2 regions of the Pollutimonas rozaliensis genome follow, and region 2 is predicted to be linked to the other one. Evidence: predicted binding sites of a transcription regulator. Region 2 holds the regulator's gene; the other holds the start of a gene.
What was found. The regulator NrdR, encoded in region 2, represses ribonucleotide reductase genes. The targets are predictions, from matches to a motif close to CACNANATNTNGTG.
Positions count from the first base shown of each region.

Region 1 (14,595 bases), on a different contig from region 2:
ACCATCAGCATTCCTCCCAGCAGGCATAGCCCCCCGGCGCCCGTGATGGTCAGCGACATGCGGGCTCCGCGCCGCGCGTCCAGCCGATGATGCCAGTAGGCGATCAGCATGAAGGACGACAGGCTGGTCAGTTCCCAGAACACCACAAGCTGGATCAGGTTGCCGGAAAGCACCACGCCCAGCATGGAGCCCATGAAAGCCAAAAAGAAAGAGAAGAAGCGGGGAACGGGGTCTTGCGGCGAAAGGTAGTAGCGCGCATAAAGCACGATAAGCGCGCCCATGGTCGTGATGATCATGGAAAACAGCCACGAGTAGCCGTCCATGCGCAAGGTGAAGTCCACGCCTTGTTCGGGCAGCCAAGGCACGACCGCTTTGACGACATGGCCGTCGAGCACGTTCGGAAACTGCGTGAAAACAAGGATGGCGCAAAGAACAGCAACGAATCCGGCCAGCCAGGCCTCGAGCTTGCGCGCATTCGACGGCAACAGAGCAGCGATGATGCTGCCTGCGAAAGGCAAGACAAGTATAAAGAATAACGACATCGAGGACGGAGGGTGAAGTGGGTGAATCCAGCCTTAATAATACGATATGTTTTGTTCAGCTTTGAGAAAGCTTGTGCCAGGCCTATATTGCGCGCGTTTGGCCGGTATCGGCCAATTGCTTGACCTAGGTCAAAAAAGATATGGGCATACGGTTTCACAATAAGGTATTCAAGAACAGCGTATGCGGCGCGCTGCACAAGCAATGGCCGTGGCGTTTTTTCCGTTAACAAGCCTTGATCGGAGAAAGGCAATGGATAGCAGTATTCCTGTCGTCAGCCATGACGCGGTTTCTTTTCCAGATATCGAGATTTCCGAAACCTTGATCCGTCGCTTCGATCATTCCGGGCCTCGCTACACCTCGTATCCTACCGCCGACCGCTTCAAGTCCGGTTTCAATGAGCAGACCTATCTGGCTTACCTGGCCCGGCGGGCCGGCGCCGATGCCGGAGCGAACCCTCCGTTGTCGGTCTACGTGCACCTGCCCTTTTGCGAATCGCTTTGTTATTTTTGCGCCTGTAACAAAGTGATCACGCAGGATCATGGCCGGTCGGCGCAGTATCTGGACTATCTGGACAAGGAAATGGATCTGGTGGCCGGCCGTCTTGGACCAGATCGAAAGACCACCCAATTGCATCTAGGTGGAGGCACTCCCACCTTCCTGACCGCGGCCGAACTGACGCGGCTAATGGCGTCGTTACGCAGGCATTTCGAATTCACGCCGGATGCCGAACTGGGGGTCGAGATCGATCCGCGAACGGTGAGTGAAGCAACGCTTTCCATGCTGGCTGGACTGGGCTTTAACCGGACCAGCTTCGGAGTTCAGGATTTCGATCCCGACGTGCAGGCGGCCGTCAACCGCATCCAACCGCTGGAAATGGTGGAAAAAGCGCTGAATGCCAGCCGCAATGCGGGTTTTCAGTCGGTCAACACGGATTTGATCTATGGCCTGCCCAAGCAGACTCTATCCAGTTTCGATCGCACGCTGGACCAGGTCATCCGCCTGTCGCCGGACCGCATCGCTCTGTATAACTATGCCCACCTGCCCAGCCGGTTCAAGGCGCAGCGGCTTATTTCGGCCGGTGACCTGCCTAGCGCGGAAGAGCGTTTGCAGATATTCCTGATGTCCACGCGGCGGCTTCTGGAAGCGGGCTATGTATATATCGGACTGGATCATTTCGCCAAACCGGACGACGAGCTGAATCTGGCGCGCCGGGACGGAAGCCTGCATCGCAATTTCCAGGGCTACACGACACGCGCGGAGTGCGACCTGATTGGGCTGGGCGTTTCGGCCATCGGCAAGGTGGGCGATTCATACAGCCAGTCGGTGCGCAGTGTGAATGCCTATTACCAGGTGCTGGACGAAGGCCGGCTGCCCATCGAGAAAGGCTTCGAATTGAGCCTGGACGATGTGCTGCGGCGCGATGTCATCATGACCCTGATGTGCAGCATGCCGCTGGATTTCCAGATGCTGAACAGGACCTATGGCATCGACTTCATGGTTTATTTCGGCGCCGAGTTGAAAAGGCTGGATACGTTCAAGGATTCCGGCCTGTTGCGGATCGACGGCAAGGGGATAAGCGTCACACCCCAGGGGCGCCTGTTCGTGCGGGCCATGGGCATGGTCTTCGATAAATATCTGGGGCAGCCCACGGTATCGACATACTCCAAGCTTATTTAGTTGCGCCGTCGTTGCGGCCGGCGTGCTTTCCGGAACTGGGCAAGGTCTTCATCCGGAGCAGATAGATCGTGACGCCGATACCGGGCACCAGAAGCAAAAGGCGCAGCCAGGGCAGCGGTACATGCCAGGCGGAAACAGCCAGCGTGGCCCACAGGAAAATCAAGGTAATGACCTTGGCGCGGATGGGGATACCCCTGCCGGTTTGTATGCCAGTCAGGTAGGGTCCCAGTATGCGGTGACCCATCAGCCAGCGGTGCATGCGTTCGGAGCCGCGTATATAGCAGGCGGACGCCAGGAGCAGGAAGGGCGTGGTGGGCAGCAAGGGCAGGAACAGTCCCAATACGGCCAGGATAAGCGCCAGGGTTCCGGCGATGTTGAACAGGACTTTGATCACATGGTTTTTAGGATGAGAGCCTTGCGCCAACTTGGCGTGGCGCAATGATATCGATACGGGATTCTAGCAATATGACGACAAGCGGCAAGGCGCGTACCCAGGATTTCCTGGCCAGGCTACCCCTGTTCAACGAATTGAACGCACACGGGCTCGACAACCTGGCTTCGGGCACGACCGAAGTGCAGGTCGCGCGGGGCGAGATGGTTTTTCACCGAGGCGAACCTTGCGTAGGGTTGCATACCGTGGTCTACGGGCAGATCAAGCTGATGTTCGTATCGCCGGGCGGAAGCGAGAAAGTCGTCCGGCTGATCGGACCGGGCGACAGCTTCGGCGAAGCGCTGATGTTCATGGAGAAGGCATATATCGTGTCCGCCCAGGCGCTGGCCGACAGCCTGTTGCTGCATGTCGGCAAGGCCGTCATCTTTCAGGAGCTGGACCGCCATCCGGGCTTTGCGCGCAAGATGCTGGCCGGCCTTAGCCAGCGTCTGCACAGCCTGATGAATGACGTCGAGGCCTATTCCTTGCGTTCAGGTACACAACGCGTCATCGGTTATCTGCTGAAAGATGAACAATGCAAGAATGGCTACCGCTTCCGCCTGGAAACCAGCAAAACGGTGATTGCCTCGCGCCTGAACCTGACGCCGGAACATTTCTCGCGCATTCTGCATGACTTGTGCGCGCACGAGCTGATCGGCGTGAAGGGCCGCGAAGTCTGCATCCTGGATATCGCCAGGCTGGGTGCGTATCAAGGCTGAGGCAACTGCGCCAGGGCCAGCGCAATCTGTTTCCTGGCCTTTTGATAGAGGCGCAGGGCGTTGATCATATTGACGAACAGCCATGCCGCCGAGACGGCCAGCATCAGGCCCGCCGCCTGCGAGAAGCTTGCCGGCCGCAGGCTGGCCGACAGCAGCAGCAGAACGGCGGCCAGATGGGCCCAGTATTGTTTTGCGGCCACGGCATCGGGAATAATATCTTTGACCTTGGGTACGGCGCGCAGCGCGACGGCCAGGTCTTTCTGCACGTGATACCACAGCAGGAAGGGAACGATCTTGTACAGCATGCCATTGACGGCGGACCAGCCGAAGCCCACGATGAAAAGCATGCCCAAGGTGATGGAAAGATCCGCGACGCCCGCGGCATGGGCCAGCCAGACCGGCCCGCAAGCGGCCAGGCAAAGCATGGCGGTTCGCCAGAAATGGGTGGTGGCATCGGCCTTGGGTCTTTTGCGTGTCCAAAGCAGCCGGAAAGTGACCAGGGCGAAAACGGTGTAGGCGGCCAGCATTGCCGCGCCTATGGCCAGGTCGATTTCAAGACGCAGGCTTGCCGGGGCAATGGTATTGACCATGTAGGCGATAAGCAAGGCGAAAATCGCCGGCGCCAGCCAGCGTGTCAGGCGCTTGGGGTAGATTTCGGTTACCTGGAAGATGGGGATGACCTGATAAGCGATGCCGATAACTAGCAGCCCCACCCAACCGAGCAGGCCCCAGGCTCCATGCGCGTTGGTGAACATTCGGGAAAAGGGCTGCGGCCAGGCGAAGCTTCCAGCCAGCATTGCACCCATGGCGGTAGCGGCCAGCAACGCGGCAAGCGCCAGCCGCGTGGTGGCCAGAATTTCCGTCGAGCCCTTGGTGGCCTGTTTACGGTATGTCCACAATCCCCCGCCGCAGGCGGCCAGGAAGCAGCCCAGGGCGGCGCACAGCGAAATCAGCGCCAAGGCGAACAGCCATGGCTGGAGCCAAAGAAAGGCGGCGGCCAGGGCCAGCGTGCCCAGGCTCAACAAGGCATGCACGACCGTCGAGGTCGCCCGGGGAGCCAATACGCTTATTCCCGTTGCGACCGGCAGGATCTGCATCAGGGCGCCCGTCATGGCGTTGGCCAGGACGCCCAGCGTAAACAGATGCGTCAATGCCAAGGCCTGTCCCGTCCAGCGCGATGCCAGCGCGGCGGGACCTGACCAGAGCAGCAGCAAGGCGGCCAGCAGGACGAAGAGCGGCGCGGTGAACAGGAAGCGCAAGGGAACGCCGGGGGCCGGGGATTGTTGAAACGACAGGGCGCGCTGCATCAGCTTTTTTGCCGGATAAGAAGTTCGTATGGACGGCGGCCGGCGTTGAACGAGTAGTCGTAGCCGTTGTTGCGCAAAATGCCATATAGGGGATGCGGTTCGCGGTCGATGAGCACGCGCAGGCGCGCGCCCGGCGCAAGATCCTCCAGCGCGTCCAGTACCCGTTCCAGAGGTTCCGGCGGCGCAAGCCCGCCTACGTCCAGAACGCTGTCTTCTTTTGTGTTTTCCATAAGCTCAACCCTACACATATACAGGTTTGCCGGGCGGCATAACCCCATTGCGAATGCTGTATTTTCACATCCAGGTAAACGCGGGAACCTTGATATTTATTAAGGAAGCTGGCGGCATTTGCCTACATAGTGGCAACTGCGTTCATACGCCAATATTTATCAAGCAAGGACAATTACCGTGTTGCAGACCGCATTGGAACGACTCAAGTTGAAAGGCAAGGCGCTGTTGCCTATTGTGCAGGGGGGCATGGGGGTTGGCGTGTCGGCCCACAGGCTGGCCGGAACGGTCGCTTCGCTGGGGGCGATGGGCACGATTTCCAGCGTGGATCTGCGCCGTCACCATCCCGACCTCATGGTGCAGACCGGCCGTTCGCGCAATAAGGAACTGATCGACTCGGCCAACCTGCTTGCGCTCGATCGTGAAATCAAGGCCGCCCATAAGATGGCCGCCGGCAAGGGTTTGGTGGCGGTCAATATCATGCGGGCCGTATCCGAGTATGCCTCGTATGTGCGCCAGGCCTGCGAAAGCGAAGCCGATGCCGTCGTGGTGGGCGCCGGCCTGCCGCTGGACCTGCCCGAATTGACCAGCGGTTTTTCCAAGGTGGCGATCATTCCCATCTTGTCGGACGTGCGCGGGATAGGGCTGATCCTGAAAAAATGGATGCGCAAGAACCGCCTGCCGGATGCCATCGTGATCGAGAACCCGAAGTACGCGGCGGGCCACCTAGGCGCACCGACCGCCGATAGCCTGGACAATCCCAATTTCGCCTTTGCGAACGTGCTGGAAGGCACCCTGGAATTGTTCAAGGAACTGGATCTGGAAAAGGAAAGTATCCCCTTGATTACCGGTGGCGGCATTCATAGCCATGAACAGGTCGTCAGGCTGATGGGCATGGGGGCCAGCGCGGTGCAATGCGGCTCGCCCTTTGCCGTTACCGAAGAAGGCGATGCGCATCCCAACTTCAAGAAGGTGCTGGTCGAAGCCAAACCCGAGGATATCGTCACCTTCATGAGCGTGGCCGGCCTGCCGGCGCGCGCGGTGCGCACGCCATGGCTGGCCAACTATCTGGAAAAAGAAGAGAAGCTGCAGCGCATCGCCAAGAAGCGTCCTTGCACGGTGGGCTTCGATTGCCTGGCTTCTTGCGGCTTGCGCGATGGCATCAGCAAGCATGGGCAGTTCTGCATCGATACCCAGCTGGCGTTCGCGCTGGCGGGCGATATCAAGCGGGGTCTTTTTTTCCGGGGTTCCGAGAAGCTGCCCTTCGGCAATGCCATCCGTCCTGTGCGCGAGCTGATCGAATATCTGCTTACCGGCATCCGTCCGGCCTTGAACGCGGTCGCGGCGCCTTCTGTGCGCGTCGCCGACGCGCTGCTTCCCGCCTGAACCATCCCGCAGGACTCTTCATGACAACAGCCACATCCGTCATTTCGAAGGCGGCGCCCGCCGTCGAACTGGTTTGTCCGGCAGGCAGCCTGCCGGCTTTGAAAGCGGCCGTCGATAACGGCGCCGACTGCGTCTACCTGGGATTTCGCGATGCGACCAATGCGCGCAATTTCGCCGGCCTGAATTTCGACGAGGCGGCCATTGCCGAAGGCATACGCTATGCGCATGCAAGGGGGCGCAAGGTATTCCTGGCCTTGAACACCTATGCGCAGCCGCGCGCCTGGCAGCAATGGCGCCAGGCGGTGGACCGCGCGGCGGATTCGGGCATTGATGCGATGATCGTGGCCGATCCCGGCCTGATGGCATACGCCAGCCGCCGACACCCGCAACTGCGCCTGCATCTGTCGGTGCAGGGATCCGCCACCAACCACGAAGCCATCAATTTCTATCGCCAGCATTTCGGCGTGGTGCGCGCCGTCCTGCCGCGCGTGCTGTCGCTGGCCCAGGTCCAGCAGGTGACGGAAAATACGCCGGTCGAGATCGAGGTGTTCGGCTTCGGCAGCCTGTGCGTCATGGTGGAGGGCCGTTGCGCCTTGTCCTCTTATGTGACCGGCGAATCGCCCAATACGCACGGCGTTTGCTCGCCGGCCAAATCCGTGCGCTGGCAGCAGACCCCCGATGGACTGGAATCGCGGCTTAACGGCGTGCTGATCGACCGCTATGCCGATGGCGAGAACGCCGGCTATCCCACCCTGTGCAAGGGCCGATTCGACGTCGCGGACGAAAATTATTACGCGATCGAAGAACCCACCAGCCTGAATACGCTGGAACTTCTGCCCAAGTTGATGCAAATGGGAGTTCGCGCCTTCAAGATAGAAGGGCGGCAGCGCAGCCCCGCCTATGTTGCGCAAGTGACGCGCGTCTGGCGCGATGCCATCGACCAGTGCCTGGCCAGCCAGCAGCGTTATTCGGTCAAGCCGGCGTGGATGGCGGAGTTGAACAAGGTCGCCGAGGGCCAGCAGCATACCCTGGGCGCTTATCACCGTCCATGGAAATGAATCGGCAGAAGGCGGGGAAAGAAGTCGTGGCTAATAGCAACACCGAGGTTTCAATACTATGAAAATCGCATTGGGTCCCGTTCAATATTACTGGTCGCGCGTAACGATGATGCAGTTCTATGAATCCATGAGAGACGCACCCGTTGATATCCTCTATCTGGGCGAAACGGTATGCTCGCGCCGGCACGAGCTGCGCTTGCCCGATTGGCTGGAAATCGCCCAGATGCTGGCCGACGCCGGCAAGGAAGTCGTGCTGTCCACGCAAGTTTTGCTCGAATCCGGGCAGGACCTGGCCACCATGCGCAAGATTGCCGGCAATGGGCGTTTCCAGGTCGAGGCCAATGACATGGGCGCAGTGCATTGCCTGGATGGCAAGCCCTTCGTCGCCGGTCCCTTCCTGAATGTCTACAGTCGTCCGACCCTGGAGATTCTTGCCGGGCTGGGTGCGCGGCGATGGGTCATGCCGCTGGAAATGGGTCGCGAGGGTCTGGAGCAGTTGCAACGGGACCGGCCCGATGGCATGGAAACCGAGGTGTTTGCCTATGGGCGCATGCCGCTGGCGTTTTCGGCGCGCTGCTTTACGGCCAGGCACCGGAATATCCCCAAGGACAATTGCCAGTACGTATGCATGGACGATCCCGATGGCCTGTTGCTGAGGACGCGGGAAAACGAACCCTTCCTTGTCTTGAACGGCATACAGACGCAGTCGGCGCTGGTCTACAACTTGCTGAACGAACTGCGAGACATGCAAGACCTGCGGGTCGATATTCTGCGCATCAGCCCGCAGTCCGAGCATACCGCCCAGATAGCCGGCCTGTTCCGGCAGGTGGCGGATGGTTCGCTTGCAGGACGCGAGGCCTTCGAGCGGGCGCTGCCCCTGATGCCCGCAGGGCCCTGTAACGGCTACTGGCACGGCAAGCCGGGGCTCGAACAACTGGTGGCATAAAGGGCGGATATTCTATGTATTACGGCGAGCGATTCAACAGCATCAGCCATCTGGCGGGCGCCAGCCTGGCAGCGGTGGGCGGCGTGCTGCTGATCGTCATGGCGGCGCGCCTGGGCGATCCCTGGAAAATCGTCAGCTTCAGCATCTACGGGACGATGCTGCTCTGCCTGTATCTGGCGTCGACCCTGTACCACAGCCTGCGCGGGCGCGCCAAGAAAATCTGGTGCAAATTCGATCACTGCGCCATCTACCTGCTGATCGCGGGCAGCTATACCCCCTTCACCCTGGTCAGCCTGCGCGGCGCCTGGGGCTGGTCCCTGTTCGGCGCGGTGTGGGGCCTGGCGCTGTTCGGGATCGTCCAGGAGATATGGCTGGCCAAGGGGCGACGCATCCTGTCCCTGCTTATCTATGTGCTGATGGGCTGGCTGGCCGTCGTTGCCGCCGTTCCCTTGGTCGACGCCCTGGGCCGGGATGGCTTTCTGTGGCTGGCGGCGGGCGGCCTGATTTATACCGTGGGCATCGTGTTCTACGCCACCGACGAGAAATGGCGCTACGGCCATGGCGTGTGGCATTTATTCGTGCTGGGCGGCAGCGCCTGCCATTACTTCACTGTCGTGGCCTACGTGGCTTGATGCCCGGCCGCAGGAAACTTCATGACTACCGGAAATCCTCTTTTTCCCGCGCCATTGGGAAAATTGCTGTCGCATTTACCCGCCTATCCTGGTTCGCTGGTATTCACCGCGGGTCTGAACCTGATGCTTGCGTCGCATCTGCCGGCCGATACGCTGCGCATGCTGCAGGGCAAGGCCTTGCGCATACAGCCTCGCGATGCCGGCGTAGCTTTCGATTTCATGTGGAGCGGCACCAGCTTCAAGGCCATAGCTCCGGCGACGCAACCTGACTTGACCATAGCCGCGAACGTGCACGATTTTTATCTGCTGATGCAGCGCAGGGAAGATCCCGACACGCTGTTTTTCAGTCGCCGCCTCAGCATGGAAGGCGATACCGAGCTGGGGCTGCTGGTGAAGAACTCCCTGGACTCCATGGATTTGTCTGCGTTCGCCCCGGGCAATTTCAGTCCGGCGCGCTTCTTTCGTCAAAGATCATGGCCTCTACGATAGAGAAGCGCGGCTTATACGCCAATAAACAGGCTCTGGCTTGAGCATGGGGGTATCGGCCTGGCAGGAATATGCGCGGCGCCGGGCTTTGCACGATTCGATAGCTGCCTTGCCGCAGCCTTAATGCCGACGCAGCGTAAACACAGGAAACAAGGCGGCCACGTCTTCGATCAATGCGGCACCGGGATAGTCCGGCTGCGTGGCCGCGTTCAAGGCTTGATCCTCGCAGCCCTGGCTGCGAAACGCCTGCAAGGCGTAGCTGCGCACCTTCATGTCCGCAAGAGCCCGCGCCATCTTCTTTATCTCGTGTTCCGGCAGCAGCGCGGCATGCGCCGTGCTGCGGCATTCATAGTCGATCCCGCTGGCCAATACCGCTTGCAGGCTGGCCAGGGCCGGCGCGCCGCTGCCCGCCACTTTTGTGATGCGGGCATAGTCGGCGAAGCCGGCCTTGATGTCCAGCCCCACCCAGTCCAGCATGGGCAGGACTTCGGTAAGCCGCTGGGGATGGGTGCCGCCGGTATGCAGGCCTATTTTGAAACCCAGCGCGCGCGCTTCCCGGATGGCCTCGGGCAGGCTGGGATCCATGGTGGGCTCGCCGCCGCTGAACACCACCGCGTCGATCAGGCCCACACGCCGCTCCAGCAGTGCAAGCACGTCTTCCCACGGTACGGGGCTGTGCGGCGTGCGTTCCTGCAAATGGGGATTGTGGCAGTAGCCGCAGCGCCAGGGGCAGCCCTGCACGAATACCGCCGCCGCAAGCTGGCCCGGGTAGTCGGTTGCGGTGAACGGCGTTACGCCGCCCACCTTCAGGCTGCGGCGCCGGGGCTCCGTCCGCGCTGCTGCGTCAGGCCGCAAGCCGGGCCTCGCGCTCGCTGAAATATTTGCGCTCGTGAAATTCGCCTTTCTTGCCGATGTTGAACGAGGACATGGGTCGGTGGTAGCCCATGACGCGTGTCCAGATCTCGCATGGCTGACGTTCGCCGTCAGACAGGGTGGGTGTGGCTTGGGAGGCGCGTGGGTCTTGTGTGCGGAATGTCATGGTGGTTTCTCCTTGAGTGGTGTGAAAAAAACGGATCAAGCTGCCTGGCGCAGTTTGCGCGCCAGGATTTCCTCATCGCATTTGGGGCAGAATTTATGGCTGCCGCCCAGATAGCCGTGAACGGGACAAATGGAAAACGTCGGCGTCACGGTGATGTAGGGCAGCTTGAAGCGGCCCAGCGCGCGCTGGACCAGGGCGCGGCAGGCAGCGGCGCTGGACAGCGGTTCAGTCATATACAGATGCAGCACCGTCCCGCCCGTGTATTTGCGTTGCAGGTCGTCCTGGCGCTCCAGCGCCTCGAACGGATCATCGGTGTAGCCCACCGGCAGTTGCGACGAGTTGGTGTAGTAGGGCATGTCGGCCGTGCCGGCCTGAAGTATGCCGGGACAGCGTTTGCGGTCTTCCTTGGCGAAGCGATAGGTGGTGCCTTCGGCCGGGGTCGCTTCCAGGTTGTACATGTGACCGGTTGCTTCCTGGAACTCCAGCATGCGGGCGCGCACATGGTCCAGAAACCGCAAGGCGAAGGCATGGCCCCATGGGGCCGTGATGTCATGGCCGTCGTGAGTGAAGTTGCGGATCATTTCGTTGATGCCGTTCACGCCCAGCGTGGAAAAATGATTGCGCAGCGTTCCCAGGTAGCGCCGGGTATAGGGAAACAGGCCGTCGTCCATCAAACGCTGGATGACTTCCCGCTTGATCTCCAGGCTGTTCTTGCCCAGTTCCAGCAATTCATCCAGGCGGCGCAGCAGCGCCGCTTCGTCGCCGGCGTGCAGATAGCCCAGCCGTGCGCAGTTGATGGTGACCACGCCCAGCGAGCCGGTTTGCTCGGCGGATCCGAACAAGCCGTTGCCGCGCTTGAGCAGCTCGCGCAGATCCAGTTGCAGGCGGCAGCACATGGAACGGATCATGTTGGGCTTGAGTTCGGAATTGATGAAATTCTGAAAATAGGGCAGCCCATACTTGGCCGTCATTTCGAACAGCAATTCCGCGTTGGGGCTGTGCCAGTCGAAATCGCCGGTGATGTTGTAAGTGGGGATGGGAAAGGTGAACACCCGGCCCTTGGCGTCGCCCGCCATCATGATTTCGATGTAGGCGCGATTGATCATGTCCATCTCAGCCTGCAGTTCGCCATAGGTGAACGGCATTTCCCGGCCGCCGATCAACGGCGTCTGATCGCGCAGGTCTTCGGGGCAGACCCAATCGAAAGTCAGGTTGGTAAAAGGGGTCTGCGTTCCCCAGCGCGAGGGCACGTTCAGGTTGTAGATGAGTTCCTGGATGTACTGCTTGACCTGTCCATAGCTTAAGGCGTCATTGCGGACGAATGGAGCCATATAGGTATCGAAGGAGCTGAATGCCTGGGCGCCGGCCCATTCGTTCTGCAGTGTGCCCAGGAAGTTGACGATCTGCCCGACTGCGCTGGACATGTGCTTGGGCGCGCCGGATTCCACTTTTCCCGGTATGCCGTTAAGGCCTTCATTCAGCAGGGTACGCAGCGACCATCCGGCGCAGTAGCCCGACAGCATGTCCAGATCGTGTATGTGCAGGTCGGCATCGCGGTGGGCCCGGCCTATGGCGGGGGGGTAGACATGGTCCAGCCAGTAATTGGCGATGACCTTGCCGGACACGTTCAGAATCAGGCCCCCCAGCGAGTAGCCTTGATTGGCATTGGCGTTGACGCGCCAGTCGACCCGCTCCAGATATTCATCGATCGAGGATTCGACGTCGATATGTGTCATGCTTGCTCCGTATCACTACATATTGTGGTGAAACGAAGGATATTTACTATATATAGTGCCAGTCAAGCTTGGGAGCCGTTTATTTCGGAATAGCTTGATGCAGGTTAAATAGAAGGCGCCATGCCGGCGCAAGCCGGCATGGCGCCCTGGAAAAACACACAATGGACAAAGCTGTGACCGCCATGATCCGGCATCGGCAGGCTTAGCCGAGTATCTGGAAATCGATCACGATTTCGCCTGGCTGGCGCGAAACATAATCGATCTTGATCTGGTCGCCGAAGTGGTCTTGAAGCTGCTGCAACAAGGGCAGCGGATCGTGGTCATTGCAGAAACGCATGGTTTCGCCGGGATGAAGAGCGGACAGCGCGCCGAAGATGGCGGCGTGGCGGAAACGCTTGGCGACGCCGCGCGCGTCGAAAGGATGGACGCCTTCGGAAAACACGGGAATGGGGGAATCAATTGACACGATCAGGTCCTTGTAAAGAGTGGAGGTCGTGTTTTGATTATAGGTAGCGGCCGCTGCAATCCGTGTCAGAACCACATTGCCAATAAGGTTGAGTTCATTGGCTTTGCAAGGGTTTTTGCGTAAGCGCGATCAACGCGCCCAGTATCAGCATGGCGGCTGAAACAGCCAGGCCCGTCGATAGCGAGCCCGACAGGTCGCTGATCCATCCGGCCGCCACCGGGCCGACGGCCTGTCCGATGGCGAACAGGCTGGTCGCCACCGCCAGCGAGCTGCCCCAGGCGGCTTTGGGCAGATTGGTCTTGACGAAGCCGGTGGCCGCCGAAGGCACCATGAAGACACTGGACCCCACCAGCGCGGCCGACAGCCATGCGCCCGCGATGCTGGGTACCAGCAGCGGCAGAGCCGCGCCCACGGCCAATACGATCATGGAGGCGGCCATGGGCAGGCCGTCGCGCCGGCCGTTGAAGATGCGCGCCCACATCAGTGGCGCCAGCAGCGTCATGATGCCCAGCAGGCTCCACATGATCGAGGTCGCGGCGGCGATCGACAAGGCTTGTACGTGGCTTTGGCGCAGCCAGGCCACAATGAAGGTCATGTAGGCGATATAGCCCAGGCCGAACAGGAAGTAGGCGGTGAATTCGGGCACGCAGGGGCGCCATGGCCAGGTCGCCGTGGCGCCGCTGGCGGAAGGTTCGGGAATGGCGCGCATGGCGGCGACAGCCGCAAGCGACAGCGGAATGCATATTCCGCCCGACCCTACCCATGCCCAGGGCCATGCGGCCGGGCCGGCATAATCGAACAGCCAGGGCAGCAGGGCTCCGGTGGCCAGCATGCCTACGCCGCCGCCGCTGAAGAAGATGACGATGGCCCGGGTGCCCAGCACCCCCGACAGCACGCCTCCGCATATGAAGGCGCCCGCGGCGCCCAAGCCGGCCAGGAAACGATACAGGGTCAGCAATTGGAAATCATGCGTCAAGCCGTTGCCCAGCAGGGCCAGCGTGGTGAGCGCCAGGCCGGCGATGAACAGCCTGCGGTTTCCGATGCGCGCAACGAAATAGATGGTCAGCAGCGCCCCCAGCAGATACCCCAATGCATTGGCGGTATTCAGCCAGCCCGCCTGAGCGTAGTTCAGATTCAGGTCGGTTTGCATGGCCGGCAGGATCAGCGCATAACCGAATCGCGCAAAACCCACCGCCACGGCCGCTCCGCCTGAAAGCGCCCACGGAATCATTGTTGGTTTCATTGATGTGCGCCGCTGTGGTCTCCGTTTCCGTTGTCGTATTCTACCTGCCACCAGTGCGGAAGCAGCGCGCGGATGCGGGGTTGCCCGTAGCGATCGTCTATCAGGTGCACAATGCCTTGGTCCTCGCGGCTCCGTATCACCCGCCCGGCGGCCTGGATCACTTTCTGGATGCCGGGGTACAGGTAGGCATAGTCGTAGCCGCACTGCCGGCCGAAGACGCTGTCCATGCGCTGCTTGAGTTGTTCGTTCACGGGGTTGACCTGCGGCAATCCCAGCGTCGAGATGAAGGCGCCTATCAGTCTGTTTCCGGGAAGGTCGATGCCTTCGGAGAATGCGCCTCCGAGAACGGCGAAGCCGATGCCTTTGCCGTCGTCGGTGTAGCGCTCCAGAAAGCCTTCCCTGTCGTGTTCGTCCATGCCGCGCGTCTGCCGCCACACGGGGATATCCGGACACAGCCGCGCAAATTCATCGGCCACCAGCCGCATATAGTCGAAGCTGCTGAAGTAGCTAAGGTAATTGCCGGGCCGCCGTCGATACTGTGTTGCCATGAGGCGGGCAATGGGAGCGAGAGACTGCGCACGATGCGCGTAGCGGGTAGATATGCGCCGCGCGATGCGGACCTGAAGCTGGTCGGGTCGGAAGGGCGATTCCACGTCCACCCACGCCGTGTCCGCGGGCAGCCCCAAGATGTCCCGATAA
Region 1 is NZ_JAZHOB010000003.1:18,562-33,156, forward strand. It holds gene V0R37_RS06085 (monovalent cation/H+ antiporter subunit A) at 1-542, opposite strand, end outside; gene hemN (oxygen-independent coproporphyrinogen III oxidase) at 793-2,220, shown strand; gene V0R37_RS06095 (YbaN family protein) at 2,213-2,614, opposite strand; gene V0R37_RS06100 (Crp/Fnr family transcriptional regulator) at 2,686-3,369, shown strand; gene V0R37_RS06105 (hypothetical protein) at 3,360-4,676, opposite strand; gene V0R37_RS06110 (DUF2249 domain-containing protein) at 4,676-4,906, opposite strand; gene V0R37_RS06115 (NAD(P)H-dependent flavin oxidoreductase) at 5,085-6,290, shown strand; gene ubiU (ubiquinone anaerobic biosynthesis protein UbiU) at 6,311-7,348, shown strand; gene ubiV (ubiquinone anaerobic biosynthesis protein UbiV) at 7,407-8,294, shown strand; gene trhA (PAQR family membrane homeostasis protein TrhA) at 8,309-8,926, shown strand; gene ubiT (ubiquinone anaerobic biosynthesis accessory factor UbiT) at 8,948-9,415, shown strand; gene V0R37_RS06140 (anaerobic ribonucleoside-triphosphate reductase activating protein) at 9,533-10,267, opposite strand; gene nrdD (anaerobic ribonucleoside-triphosphate reductase) at 10,257-10,451, opposite strand; gene V0R37_RS06150 (ribonucleoside triphosphate reductase) at 10,487-12,187, opposite strand; gene V0R37_RS06155 (DUF2249 domain-containing protein) at 12,390-12,653, opposite strand; gene V0R37_RS06160 (YbfB/YjiJ family MFS transporter) at 12,748-13,896, opposite strand; gene V0R37_RS06165 (helicase C-terminal domain-containing protein) at 13,893-14,595, opposite strand, start outside.
Region 1: a site for NrdR is predicted at 12,232-12,245, ahead of V0R37_RS06150 (ribonucleoside triphosphate reductase). Genes of this name have one in related genera too.

Region 2 (14,595 bases):
CGCAAACCATACCGCCTCGTAGGCCTTGGCGTTATTGATGAATTCCAGCGCCAGGACGCGGCCGACACCGATTTCCCGGCCATCGTGCGAATAGGATTCATAAACGATGCGGAACCGGTCGCCGCGGCGCAAATCGCGTATGAAATCGATCTTGCTTCCCAGGATGTCGGCAATCTGCATGGTGACGGCGTCGGGGATGTCGGCGGCATCGGTGGCGGCGAACAGCGAGCTGCTGATCTCGCTTTCGGCGATTCGTATCTGTTGCCTGGCCGCCTGGCTTTGCTCGGCGGCCGCAAAGCCGCCCTTGCCGTCGGGCGTGATCTCGAGCCAGCGCGATACATACTTGCCATTCTCGTTGGCGCCGGGAGTATGGTTGTAGCGCAGCCAGACAAGGTTGCCGTCCTTATCCAGCGCGGCCTGGACACTGCGGCCAGGGTACAGCTTGTAGATGGAACGGGCGTCTTTGTTCTGGACCAGGAAGGGCTGCAGACCGCGTTCTTGTACACGAAGGCGCTGCAATATTGCCGCCAGGGTGTCGCCCCGGCGGATTTGCGTTTCACTGATGAACGGGGCGGAAAAATCCCCCAACGGCTGGGGGAAGGGATTGGGAAGAGCCAGATTTTGGCTGGCTTGATATACGGGAGGCGTTTCGGGCGGCTTCACGACGGCCAGCGCCGCGGCGCCCGCGAACAGACCCAGCGCCACGAGCACAAGGCCGTTGCGCAAAAAGTGATGTGTCCGATGTACCCGAAGCGTGTCGCGATAAGAGGGAGTGCCAGTTTTCCCTGTCTTGAACATAAAAACAAAAACCTAGTAATGCGCTGCTTTATTGGAAGATGTAACCGGCCGCCTGGAATACTTGCTGGTGTGGGGCCAGTGAACGCGTACCCCTTTTTACGGGGACAAGCGCTCTGATAAGATGACGTCATGCATCGTTTTCGTATCTATCCAGTGCAGTACCGGAACCGCGCCCGCACGTTATGCTAGCGTATTAGGCGCGATTTTTCGAGCATTTTTTTGTATTTTCCCTGATAAAGCCATTTCATATGCCGTCCACCGAAGCCCCTATCACCCCCCAAGTCGACGAAGATCTGCGTATAGCCAAGCGAGGCTGCGACGAACTTCTGGTGGAGTCCGAGTTCGCCAGGAAGCTTGCGCGCAGCCATGCCACCGGCAAGCCGTTGCGGATCAAACTGGGGCTGGACCCCACCGCGCCCGACATCCATCTGGGACACACGGTGGTCCTTAATAAAATGCGCCAGCTGCAGGATCTCGGCCATACCGTCATATTCCTGATCGGGGATTTCACCTCCATGATCGGCGATCCCAGCGGACGCAACGCCACGCGCCCGCCCCTGACGGCCGAGCAAATACATGAAAACGCCAAGACTTATTATGCGCAGGCCAGCCTGGTCCTGGATCCGGCCAAGACTGAAATCCGCTATAACTCCGAGTGGTGCGATCCACTGGGCGCGCGCGGCCTGATCAAGCTCGCGTCGCGCTATACCGTGGCCCGCATGATGGAGCGCGAGGATTTTACGCGGCGCTTCAAGGGCGGTATTCCCATTTCCGTGCACGAGTTCCTGTATCCGCTGATGCAGGGCTACGATTCCGTGGCCCTGAAAGCCGATCTCGAATTGGGCGGCACCGATCAGAAGTTCAATTTGCTGGTGGGCCGCGAGCTGCAAAAGGAATATGGGCAGGAGCCGCAGTGCATCCTGACCATGCCATTGCTGGAAGGCACCGATGGGGTGGACAAGATGTCCAAGTCCAAGGGCAACTACATTGGCATTACCGAATCGCCCGACTCCATGTTCGGAAAGCTGATGTCGATCTCCGACACTTTGATGTGGAAGTACTTCGAGCTGCTGTCCTTCCGTTCAATGGACGATATCGCCCAGTTACAAAAACAAGTAAAAGAAGGCATGAATCCGCGCGATACTAAAGTGTCGCTGGCCCAGGAAATCGTGGCCCGCTTTCATTCACGGAGCGCGGCCGATGACGCGCTGGCCAATTTCGAAGCGCGTTTCCGCGATGGCGCGATTCCCGACGAAATGCCCGAAGTGCAGGTCGGCGCCGCCCCGCTGGGGATACTGAAGATATTGCGGGAAGCCGGCTTGGTGGTATCGGGAGCCGAAGCGCAACGCAATGTGGAGCAGGGCGGCGTGCGTATCGACGGCTCGCGCGTCGAAGATAAATCCCTGCAGCTTTCCGCGGGCACCTATGTCGTACAGGTGGGCAAGCGCAAGTTCGCCCGTGTCACGTTAACCGGCTGACAGCCTTTTTTTGCCGCCGGGCCGCCCCAAGGCAAAAAGCGCCCCCTTGGGGGGCAGCAAGCCGAAGGCGCAGCGTGGGGGCTTTTTTTTGGAGCATGTCATGAAGCTAACCAGTGAGTCTTTTACGGATCAGGGCGCAATCCCCGAGCGCAACGCCTTCGGCAAGATCGATGGGCAGAATCATGTGGCGCTGGCTGGCAATGCGAATCCGCATCTTGCCTGGTCCGACGCGCCCCAGGCCACCCAGTCGTTCGTCGTCATCTGCCACGACCCCGATGTCCCCAGCAAGCCCGACGATGTCAACCAAGAGGATCGCGAGATACCCAGTTCCCTGCCCAGGGTGGACTTCTACCATTGGGCACTCATCGACATTCCGGCCAGCGTAAACGAGATCGCCGAAGCGGCCTATTCGGACGGCATTACACCCCGAGGCAAGGCGGGGCCTCTGGCGCTGGATGGCACACGCCAGGGCGTCAACGATTTCACCACCTGGTTCGCGGCGGACCGCGACATGAATGGCGATTACTTCGGCTACGACGGGCCGTGCCCCCCGTGGAACGACTCCATTGCGCACCGCTATGTATTCACCGTTTATGCGCTGGACATCGCCGAGCTTCCATTCGAGGGCCGTTTTACCGGTGGCGACGTCATCAAGGCCATACAGGGCCATGTGTTGGCGCAGGCTTCGATTCTGGGCACCTACACCCTGAATCCCCGCCTGGCCGGTAAATCATAGGCCATGTCTTTCTTGCTGGTTGAGCGGACTTCAAGTCAGTTTGAGCAAGGAGCCCGGCAAGGCTGTCGGCGGGCCCGAAAACCGTGCTTCGCAGGTGCATTGCAAGCAGTTTGCGCAAAAATGGCGGCCATTCGGGCTAAAATAAGCGCTTTGCTCTTCGCCACCCGCCATCACCACACCAGGATAAACAATGTTTGACCGTTCCCGCACCCTCGATCAAGTCGACGCCGACGTTTGGGCCGCCGTCCAGAAGGAAAATGTTCGCCAGGAACAGCATATCGAGCTGATCGCCTCCGAAAACTACACCAGCCCAGCGGTCATGCAGGCTCAAGGCACGCAGCTTACCAACAAGTATGCCGAGGGGTATCCGGGCAAGCGTTATTACGGCGGCTGCGAGTACGTGGACATTGTCGAGCAGTTGGCCATCGACCGGTTGAAGGAAATCTTCGGCGCCGAGGCCGCCAATGTCCAGCCCAATTCCGGTTCGCAGGCCAATCAGGGCGTCTATATGGCGGTGCTCAAGCCCGGCGACAAGGTGCTGGGCATGAGCCTGGCCGAAGGCGGCCACCTTACGCACGGCTCGCCGGTCAATGCATCGGGCAAGCTGTACGACTTCGTATCCTATGGGCTGGATGCCAACGAAGAGCTCGATTACGAACAACTGGAAAAGCTGGCCAAAGAACACAAACCCAAGCTTGTCGTGGGCGGCGCATCCGCGTATTCGCTGCGCATCGATTTCGAGCGCATGGCCCGCATCGCACACGACAACGGCGCGCTTTTCATGGTCGATATCGCTCATTACGCGGGCCTGGTGGCCGGCGGCGCTTATCCCAACCCCGTGCCTCATGCCGACTTCGTCACCTCGACCACGCACAAATCGTTGCGCGGCCCCCGCGGCGGCGTCATCATGATGAAGTCCCAGTTCGAAAAAGCCATCAATTCGGCGATTTTCCCGGGCATTCAGGGCGGCCCTTTGATGCATGTCATTGCGGGCAAGGCCGTGGCCTTCAAAGAAGCCCTGTCGCCCGATTTCAAGGATTACGCCGCGCAAGTCGTCAAGAATGCCGACGTGCTGGCCCGCACTCTGGTTCAGCGCGGCCTGCGCATCGTGTCCGGCCGCACCGAAAGCCACGTCATGCTGGTCGATCTGCGCGCCAAGGGCATTACGGGCAAGGAAGCCGAAGCCGTCCTGGGTGAAGCCCACATCACGGTCAACAAGAACGCAATTCCCAACGATCCCGAAAAACCTTTCGTCACCAGCGGCATACGCCTGGGCACGCCGGCCATGACGACGCGCGGCTTCAAGGAAGCCGAAGCCGAACTTACCGGACATCTGATCGCCGATGTCCTGGACAACCCGCGCAATGAGTCGGCCATCGCCGATGTGCGGGCGCGCGTCAACGAACTGACGGCGCGTTTGCCGGTGTACCGTTAAAGCGGGGATGGCCCCCGGTTCTCCTGGGGCTGGCCAGCCATGAAATGTCCGTTCTGCGGTAGCTTCGATACGCAAGTTATTGACTCTCGTGTTTCAGAAGAGGGCGATACGATACGCCGGCGCCGCCGCTGCACGGCCTGCGAGCGCCGCTTCACGACCTACGAGCGGGTCGAGTTGCTCATGCCCGCCCTGGTCAAGCGCAACGGCACACGGGCCGAGTTCGATGTCAACAAGCTGCGTGCCAGCCTGAACCTTGCCTTGCGCAAGCGGCCGGTCAGCACCGAAGACGTCGACGCCGCCGTGGCGCGTATCGAAGAGAGCCTGCTGGTCAGCGGCTTGCGCGAGGTCAAGTCGGACTATGTCGGCGAACTGGTCATGAACGAACTCAAAAAACTCGACCAAGTCGCCTATGTGCGCTTCGCATCGGTTTATAAAAGCTTCGAAGACATCCGCGAGTTCGTCAAGGCCATAGACGAAATCCAGGTGCCCCCAAAAACGTGAACACGGGCCTGGTTGTCGACGACGAGCGCTGGATGCGCGAGGCCTTGCGGCTGGCTGAAAGCGTCATGTACATCACGGCGCCCAACCCACGGGTGGCCTGCCTTGTCGTGCGTGGCGAACACTTGCTGGCATCCGGCGCCACGCAGCGCGCGGGCGGCCCGCATGCCGAGGTCATGGCGCTGCGCCAGGCCGCCGAGCAGGACATCGATGTTTCGGGCGCCACGGTTTACGTCACCCTTGAGCCTTGCAGCCATTTCGGGCGCACGCCGCCCTGCGTGGATGCCTTGATTGCGGCTCGGCCGGCCCGTGTGGTCATCGCCATGAGCGATCCCAACCCCCTGGTTGGCGGGCGTGGCATCGCCAAGCTGCAGGCGGCCGGCATTGCCGTCACGGCGGGCGTATGCGCCCACGAGGCGTTGGCCGTCAATCCCGGCTTCGTGGCGCGCATGGCCCGTAAAACGCCATGGGTCTGGTTGAAATTGGCGGCTTCGCTCGATGGCCGCATCGCCTTGCCCGACGGGCAGTCGCAATGGATAACCGGTCCCGCCGCCCGTGCGGACGGCCATCATTGGCGCGCACGCAGTTGCGTCGTGCTGACGGGGGCTGGAACGGTGCTCGCGGATAATCCGCAATTGAATGTAAGGCATGTGGAGACCGCCCGCCCGCCTTTCAAGGCTATCGTCGATACGCGTTTCGAGGTCGACGAGAATGCTCGGATATTCGACGGCATCCCGACATGGGTATTCACCTGCGCGTCCAAGCCGGAAAAAGCCTCGCGGCTGGCGGCGAAGAATGCGCAGGTTGTGCAACTGCCCCCCGCGGGGCAGCGGGTCGACCTTCAAGCCATGATGCGTTGGCTGGGCGAGCACGACATCAACGAGGTGCACGTGGAAGCGGGTTCCCGGCTTAGCGGGGCGCTGCTGCAGGCCCAATGCGTGGATGAGCTCTTGCTATACATGGCTCCCGTGCTGCTGGGCGACGGCATAGGCATGGCCCGCATCGATGCGCTGCAAAGCCTTGCGCAGGCTCAGCGGTTCGAATTCTTGGATACAAAAAACGTCGCCCCGGATATCCGTATCCGGGCGCGGCACATAGATCATTGGAACGCTTTGCTGCATGTATTGCGGCTATAGGGGAATTAGAAAGATGTTTACGGGAATCGTCGCCGCTGTGGGCAGGATCATCGAAGTATCTCCATTCAATGAAGGCCAAGAAGATGCCGGCGTTCATCTGAAGATACAGGCGCAGGGTTTTTTGCGCGATTCCACCAAGCTGGGCGATTCCATCGCCGTGCAGGGAGCATGCATGACCGTGGTCGAATTGGCCGCGGATACGTTCAGCGTCGACGTATCGCGGGAAAGCCTGAACCGCACGGCCGGCCTGGATGCGCAGGGCGACGTCAACCTTGAACATGCCTTGCGGATGGGAGACTCGCTCGACGGCCACCTGGTATCGGGCCATGTCGACGGCCTGGGCGAAGTCAGTCATTTTGAACCCCTGGGCGAGTCCTGGGACTTGCGCATCCGGGTGCCCCAAAACATGGCGCGTTTCCTTGCCTACAAGGGTTCCATTACCGTCAATGGCGTAAGCCTTACCGTCAATGAGGTGGACGACGATATCAGCGGATGCGAGATCCACATCAACCTGATACCGCATACCCTGCAGGTCACCACGCTGAAGGACCTGTCGGTGGGCGCGCTGGTCAACCTGGAGATCGACATGATCGCGCGCTACGTGGAGCGCATGGTGGCTCAAACCAAAACCAATTGATTCTGTTAGAATAGCGGACTTCGCTTTGCTTGAATATCGAGGCGAACTAGGACAGGTGGCCGAGCGGTTGAAGGCGCACGCCTGGAAAGCGTGTATACGTGAATAGCGTATCGGGGGTTCGAATCCCCCTCTGTCCGCCAGGAATTATATCCAAGCCCTTGATTCGTCAAGGGCTTTCTTTTTTGACGCCGCTTCTTTCCTTGATCCGTTGGCGATTCAATCGCAAAGCCTGCGGCGTCGGCTGCCAGTCGCTCCAAAATTGATCGGGAATGTCGGGGAAGTCCTGGCGCCGCAAACCGCTGAACGAGGGCTTATAGCCGCGCCGCTTCATCTCCGATATCAATTCGCCGTGGCGCCGGGTCAGATATGCCAGCCGGGTATAGAAAAACAGCAGGTGGCCCTTGCCCAGCGTATAGCTGTCAGGCTGATTCAGATTCGCACGCTTGGCCGCTTTCTTCGCCAGGGCAAATACCCGGGGCAGTTCCCTGTATTCGGCGACCAGATGTGGGCCGCTCAGCTCGTCGACGGGGACGCAATTTATGCGGGTCATTAGCAGTCAGTGATGTGCGTAGGACGGGGACAGCATACTACTGACGGCTATATGCTTGCATAAGCCACGGCCCTCGTTGCGGCTCCGGACTGCGCATGATTCGGCTTTGCAACAAAGTCATGCCATAATCGGCGCAACGGTGCTGGAATTCAAGAGGGCGCCGGAACCCAGGGGGGATGGAACATGTATATCAAGCGTAGAAATTTCGTCAAGGGTTGCGCGGCGGCCTGTGTGCTGTTGCTGCCGGGAATCACCAGCGCCGCGAAAGGCGGCGACGCGAGCCACGCACTTGGCCCGGATGCCGATTCGATTATCCAGAAATCGATCAAGGCCAGCTTCGGCGGTGGCTTTTCGGTACAGACTCATACCCAATCAAACGGACTGACCCACGCCAACATCGAGCATTTTGGCACCCGGTACGCGGTCGCTTCCGCAGACTTGCTGGACTGGAAGGTCGTGCGTACCCTTTGAGCAAGCAGACTTTGCATTTTCTTCCGCCGGCGGATTGTTGATTCCATGAAGGGGGAACACCTGAACCACGATTCAGGTGTCCTTTCAGCGCCGAATTAATAAAGCAGTTTGTATAGGAAATGAACCGTGTCAGAAAACATCAAGAGCATTCGCATTCATCCCGGTATCGGCATTGCCCGCTTGGGGGACAGTGACGAGTTTTACATCGGCCCGGAGGCGCCGGGGGTGGTTGTTGATCCCGGCGGTAGCGGCGGACCGGGGCCTAACGGTGGAAGCTACCGCGACAGCGGGGCGCGATTGAAGCGCCAGGCGCAACGGTATCGGGTGTATGCCTACGATGCCAACGACAAGGTCGTCGCGGAGCTGACGTCGGATTCGGGCCTGGTCCAGTCCGTGCATTGGCGGGTTCATGTCAGGAACATGAAAGCGGCGAATTATGCGTTTCAGGGTGCCTACCTGTTTGATCCTGATAAGTTGCGCAACCCATCCATTCAGCCTGGCAAAAAACCGATCGAGCGCGATAAGCTGATCATCGATCCCGGTGTGCATACGATCGCGTCGGGGCAGACCGGACCGGTTGTCATGAAAGGCGATGTTTTCACCGGCATCGAAAAAGGCACCTTGCCGGGCGAATTGCGTTTCGAGGGGTTCACGCCCAAAGATCCTTCGAAAGAAGTCGAGGTTACTTATAAAGCCGCCAAGGACATCGAACTGGGCCAGCTCCGCCTCGATTCTCAGGATCGCCTGCTGTTCGTTCCCGCGCCCGGGAAAGGCGAATGCGTCACGACACCGAAGGTGGAGCTGTCCAATCCAAGCGAGACGGCAAATCCGCCGAATGGTCCCGATAACGGCCAGAATCCGCTCACCAACCAGTTCGCCTATTTCAATATTCCGGGCTGGTGGGACGATACCTGTGGCGGTGAAATCGATGTCACGGTCACGCTCAAGGACGGCACGGTCTTGAGCACACGCGACAACGTGAAATCGGCAACGGACGAGGGCACCAGGAATCCCCGGGCGGGAGCATGGATCGTTACCGCACCGCCGAAGTTCGCACCTCATATGTACCACGTGGTGTCCATTCTGGATCGCGTCTACGAGGCCTTTCCCGAGTCCTACCCCTACACGGGGAAAAAGACGAATTTCTACCGCGATGTGTATCCGGTATTCGCCAATGCGGTGAACTACGGTTGGGTCAGCGCCGAGGCGTCGGGCGTCCAGCCCGAAACAAAGAACCGTGCCCATGGCCCGGGGCAGCCGGGCAACTTGCTCCTTCCCCAGTACATGTCGTTGTTGGCCGATCCAAGCGAACAAAGCAAGCCGATAAGGCAAAGAATCTATGCTCTGATGCGGCATGCTCCCGGCAAGAACGGGCGGCTGGTCGATTCGCTGCTGCCCGCTCCGCCGCAGCGGCCAACCAGTTGGAAGAACGAAGAATTCCAACGCACCGAAGACAGCTCCAAAATGCCCAAGCTGTGGGGCACTGCCGGCAAGCCTTTGCAGAATCAGCAATTAGGCAACAATTTCCCAGACCAATTCTTGAGCCTGACCGATTGGCAGTTGAAGCATCTGAAGAACTGGGCGGACGGCAATTTCGAGGTGGGCGCTCTACAGAAGCCCGTGGACCTGGAGCAATTGCCCTTGGCCGAACAGCCGCATGCGCTCGATAGCTCGGCGCTGGAACCGACCATCGGCGGCGGCTTTCACCCGGGTATTGAATTTCCCTACCTGATTCTCTATCGGGAATATTTCGCCGAGGCGTTTCGCGTGGGCAAAGACAACGAGCCCGGCGCCATCTCCGCCTACATGTCCAGCCCCTGGCAGGGCGACTTCTGGTCGTGCAATATGGCATGGTGGCCGACCCAACGGCCGGATATCGTTTTCGAGTACGACCCAAAGACCCAGACCAGAACCTATAAAGAATGGTTCCGCGGATACGATGCCGACGGCGAGCCGCTATCGTCCACCGACGGTTACCACCAGATGGAGTATGCGTGGTCGAAGCTGGGGATGGTGCTTCCGGTCAAGACCGCGGACGGCGGGTTTTTGAAAGACCAGGGTGCTACCGTGTTCGTCGAACAAGAGCGTGCCCCGGCACTGAACCGGCCGCCCGCCAAAGGAAAATAACTCGTGCCGTCGACCCGGCATGATGGGCTCGATGCAACATGGGACGTTGTCATCGTCGGTGCCGGACCGGCGGGAGCCGCAACCGCGATCACGCTGGCCAGCTTCGGCCAGCGTGTGCTTCTGGTGGAAGAGCGTAACTCCACGAGCTTCAAGCTGGGTGAATCGCTGGCGCCGGCCTCCGTCGGCCTGGTCAAACACTTCCTGGGCGACCCTGATGTTCCGGAACATCAGCTTCCAGGTCTTTTCAGAACGGCCGGCAACGTTTCGCTATGGGCAAGCGAGCAGGCCGACATAGCGGACTTTTTCTTCACATCGGCCGGGTTCGGCCTGTGCGTTGAACGGTTGGCTTTCGACGAAGCCTTGCGGTCGCGCGCGGTTGCGGCCGGTGCCACTTTGATCAAGGGCGTCCGCTTCCAATCCTGCGGCCGTATCGCCGACCATTCTTTCAATTGGGAATTGACGCTAGCTTCCGAAACGCAGGCTTGGCGGCATCGCGCCCGTTATCTGGTCGACTGTTCCGGCCGGCGGGCGGCCGTGGCCAAAGTGCTCGATGTCCCGACCATCCACAACGATGATCGCTTGTTCGCCTATGCGCAATGGTTTTCCTGCGCGGGCGAGGACGATGACCGCTACACCCGGATCGAGGCCGCGCGGCAAGGCTGGTGGTACAGCAACCGCTTGCCGGGCACGGAAGGCAATGAAACCAGGCGGCTGGTGGTTTTCCATTCCGACAAGGACCTGGCCGAAGCAAGATTGGCGGCGTCCCGGCAAGGCTTCGATCAACTGCTGGATGGCTCGACGCATATCGCGCCGATGCTTAAAGCCAGGGGCTACCACCCTTGCGGGACCATCCGGGGGGCGCCAGCCAACAGCCAGCGATTGCGGGACTTCCGCGGTGACGCCTGGATGGCGGTGGGCGATGCGGCGCAAGCCTATGATCCGCTATCTTCGCAAGGCATAGCCAAGGCGCTCAAGACGGCCAGCCATGCCGGACATATGATTCATTACGCGTTGACGGACTGTCCGCGGGGCTCGTCGGGACTGGGCAGCCGCAATACCTTCGTTCATCAGTACGATGAACAGCAGCGCCAACTCTGGCAAACGTACTTGTCGCAGCGAGATTACTATTATGGCATTCAGCCCCGCTGGTCTGATCAGCCGTTCTGGGAGCGTCGGCGGCGGTCGACGAATGGCGGCGCGCGATAGCTCTTCGCCATCCCGCTGAGGGGCGGTTCAAGGCATATATTAAGATGCAATAAATCGTCCCTAATTTTCAGCAATTTCCGCCAAATCAGGAATAAATTAGCTCATTTCGTACATTTAAGGCATACTCGACTGTCCTGTATCAGTGCGCGAGTCTTGCCTTATGTTGCTTCCATGACGATGCCCGGCTATAAAACCAAGCTAGAGAGTATCGCCATAGCGGGTGTCGACGATCTTGTCATCCGTTCCTTGCTGGACCGCCAGCAATTCCACGACCCTTGCGGCGCCGCGCAGCGCCGCGGCATCAGTTCCGCCACATGGCCTTTGTTCGGCATGTTATGGCCGTCCGGCATCCAGTTGGCCATACAGCTGGCGTTGCGGCCGGTAAGCCCCCACGAGCGCATACTCGAGATAGGCTGCGGCCTTGGACTGGCCAGTCTGGTCGGCCAGCGACGGGGTGCGCTCGTCACCGCAAGCGATTGCCATCCGCTCACCGAGCATTTCCTCGACGAGAACGCGCGCCTTAACGAGTTGCCGCTGTTGGAGTATCGGTATGGACAATGGGGGGCGGACAGTCTGTCGCTTCACCCGGAGCCGCCTGAAATGGCGCTGCAAGATCGTTACGACCTGATCATAGGCAGCGATCTGCTGTACGAACGCGATGCGCCTCATGGCTTGGCGGAGTTCATCGATCGCCACGCGGCCGACGGCGCCGAGGTCTGGATGGTCGATCCCAATCGGGGTCATCGGCCCGCCTTCAATCGCCATATGGCGGCCCGCGGCTTTCTGATGGAGCGGGAGCTGCGGCTGCCGGATCCCGCAGCCGCCACGGAACCGGACGCCTACAAGGGCCGTTTGCTGGTGTACCGGCGTAGCGGGCCGCTGGCCAGCTAGTTCAGGGCAGGTCGGCCGGCGCGGGTGCCGGCGTGCGCGTCATGTTTTTTTCCCATAGGGCGAGCGGCAATGGCGGCATGCGCTGCCATGCCCGCGTGAAAACGGCGGACAAGTGATCGGTTCCGCGTTCGTTGGGCCAGTAGGCGGGGGTTATGGCGCTCCAGCCGTTGCCTGGGCCTATGCGCCGGGCCATTTCGAACCGGAAAGAATAGAAACCGCCGCCCAAGCCCATGCGCAGGTCGGTAACCACCAGCCGGCCTGCGATATCGTCGTAGCGCAGCCAATTGTCGGTGAACCATTGCAAGCCGGCAAGCCGGCTGGACCCTGGCAGCGCGTGGGCCAGTTGAGTGTTCAGCGGGCGGCGTATGCTTTCCGACGGACCGGTGTCGAGCAGGCTGCGCACTGTTTCGACATAGCTGTCATCATCGGTTTTGGCCACGACGCGCCATAGCACGATGTTGAACGGTTCGGGGGTTGAGAACATGGCCTTTACGGCAAGGCCATTATTTTCCATATCTTGCCTGATCTGGGCTTCGATGGTCGATTTGGCGGCCATCGACAAAGCAAGATAAGCGGCACACCATCCCAAGGTCCAACATAGCGCTGCGCGTGCCTTGGCAGGCAAGCCCACGATGGATGCGGCCGCCACGGCGGCGAACAGCGGCAGGGTAAAAAAGGGATCGATAATGAATATGCTGGACCAACTGGTGGGCGTGGGCCTCAGCGGCCACCATAATTGCGTGCCGTAGCTGGTGAAGGCATCCAGCAGCGGATGGGTGATCAGTACCAGCCATAAGGTCAGGAACAGCCGGCCGGCACTGTACTGGGGCGATGGCCGCCAGTAACGGAATAGCGCGGCAAGCGCCAGGGCCAGCGCGGTCAAAACGAATACCGAATGCGAAAAGCCGCGATGGTTGATCATGCCCGATACGGGGTCGCCGTAATCGATCAGCACATCCAGATCGGGCAGGGTGGCCAGCAAAGCGCCGGCCCCCAGGGCCTTGCGTCCCTGGTAGCGGCCCAGCATGGCACCCTGGATGCCGGCGCCAAGCACGGCCTGTGTAAGAGAATCCATTGTTTACTTGTATCAGCCGCAGTTGACGCTGATGACGATGTCCTTGTCGTCGGTACGCAGATTGAGCCGCTGAGGGTTGTACTCCAGGGTCATGACGTCGTTCGGGCGCAGCGCCCGAGCCGTCTTTGAACCCGACTGCTTGCGATAATCTTCCACGAGGGCGGAGCTTATCTTTTTACCGACGGCGGATTCCGCCATATCGGCATTGCATGCCTGCGGCGCGGAGGAAGACGCGTCAGCGTTTTGTTCGCTGGAGGGGCCGGCCGGATTCGCTGCGCAGCCCGCCAGCAAGGCAAGCGCCGCAATGGCGCCGGGCATCAGTTTCCATGTCATAAGTGTTCCTCTTTATACGTTGTTGCGTATTAATGATACTGGAAACCGGGGGGTGCCGATAACGTTAAAATAGGCGCCGACGGCCGGCCGGGATCGGCTTTGCCTTATTACATTGTTTCAGGTTTATGGCTAATTTTCTCATCGCGGCGCTTTATAAGTTTGTCGAGCTCTCCGACTATCAGCAATTGCAGCAGCCCTTGTTCGAGTTTTGCGAGGCTCTGCAGGTGAAAGGCACCTTGCTGCTGGCCGAGGAAGGCATCAACGGGACCATCGCCGGCAGCAAAGACGGCGTCGAGGCGGTGCTCGATCATTTGCGGACGGATCCCCGGCTGGCAACCCTAGAGCACAAAGAATCCTGGGCCGAAAAAATGCCGTTTTATCGCATGAAGGTCAAGCTCAAGCGCGAGATCGTGACCATGGGTGTGCCCAATGTACATGCGCGCACCATGGCCGGCACCTATGTGAAGCCCGCCGAATGGAATGCCCTGATCGACGATCCGGACGTCGTGGTGGTGGATGTGCGCAACGATTACGAGGTATCCATCGGCTCGTTCAACCTTGCGGTCAATCCGCATACGACCAGCTTTTCCGAGTTTCCCCAATGGGTGGCCGAGCAGTCCGCCCAAGGCGGGGTGCTGGCCGAGGGGCGCAGGGTCGCGATGTTCTGCACCGGCGGCATACGTTGCGAAAAATCCACGGCTTATTTACGCTCCCAGGGCTTTGACGACGTCTACCATTTGGAAGGCGGCATACTCAAATACCTGGAAACCGTGCCGGCCGAAGAAAGCCGCTGGAAGGGCGAATGTTTTGTCTTCGATGAGCGCGTTTCGGTGCGGCACGGCCTGGCGCCGGGCAGCTACGAGCTGTGCCGTGCCTGCCGCTTGCCGCTGGATGCCAAGGACAAGGCTTCGGAACTCTATGAAGAGGGCGTCAGTTGCCCACATTGCCACGATACGCATAGCGACGAGCAGAAACAGCGCTTCAGGGAGCGGCAGAAGCAGGTTGAGCTGGCCCGCAAGCGGCGCCAGCGCCATATCGGAGTACGCATGAAATAGAGCGTTTTCATACGCTTGTCGCCAAAACAGGGTATGGTAATAGCTTGTTAGCAGTTTTTGCCATCTTCATCCGTTCATAACGGGATGGAATTCTTACTGTGAGGCTGTCGTCATGCTTGTAAAACCCCGTACTCCCACGCCGTTTCGTCCGTTGCAAACGGGAGCCCAG
Region 2 is NZ_JAZHOB010000004.1:157,534-172,128, reverse strand. It holds gene V0R37_RS09020 (M23 family metallopeptidase) at 1-798, opposite strand, end outside; gene tyrS (tyrosine--tRNA ligase) at 1,047-2,276, shown strand; gene V0R37_RS09010 (YbhB/YbcL family Raf kinase inhibitor-like protein) at 2,377-3,012, shown strand; gene glyA (serine hydroxymethyltransferase) at 3,203-4,447, shown strand; gene nrdR (transcriptional regulator NrdR) at 4,487-4,948, shown strand; gene ribD (bifunctional diaminohydroxyphosphoribosylaminopyrimidine deaminase/5-amino-6-(5-phosphoribosylamino)uracil reductase RibD) at 4,945-6,081, shown strand; gene V0R37_RS08990 (riboflavin synthase) at 6,095-6,718, shown strand; tRNA gene V0R37_RS08985 (tRNA-Ser) at 6,768-6,858, shown strand; gene V0R37_RS08980 (pyrimidine dimer DNA glycosylase/endonuclease V) at 6,885-7,268, opposite strand; gene V0R37_RS08975 (twin-arginine translocation signal domain-containing protein) at 7,452-7,739, shown strand; gene V0R37_RS08970 (LodA/GoxA family CTQ-dependent oxidase) at 7,866-9,866, shown strand; gene V0R37_RS08965 (NAD(P)/FAD-dependent oxidoreductase) at 9,870-11,072, shown strand; gene V0R37_RS08960 (class I SAM-dependent methyltransferase) at 11,250-11,963, shown strand; gene V0R37_RS08955 (metal-dependent hydrolase) at 11,965-13,038, opposite strand; gene V0R37_RS08950 (I78 family peptidase inhibitor) at 13,051-13,371, opposite strand; gene trhO (oxygen-dependent tRNA uridine(34) hydroxylase TrhO) at 13,497-14,426, shown strand; gene V0R37_RS08940 (hypothetical protein) at 14,539-14,595, shown strand, end outside.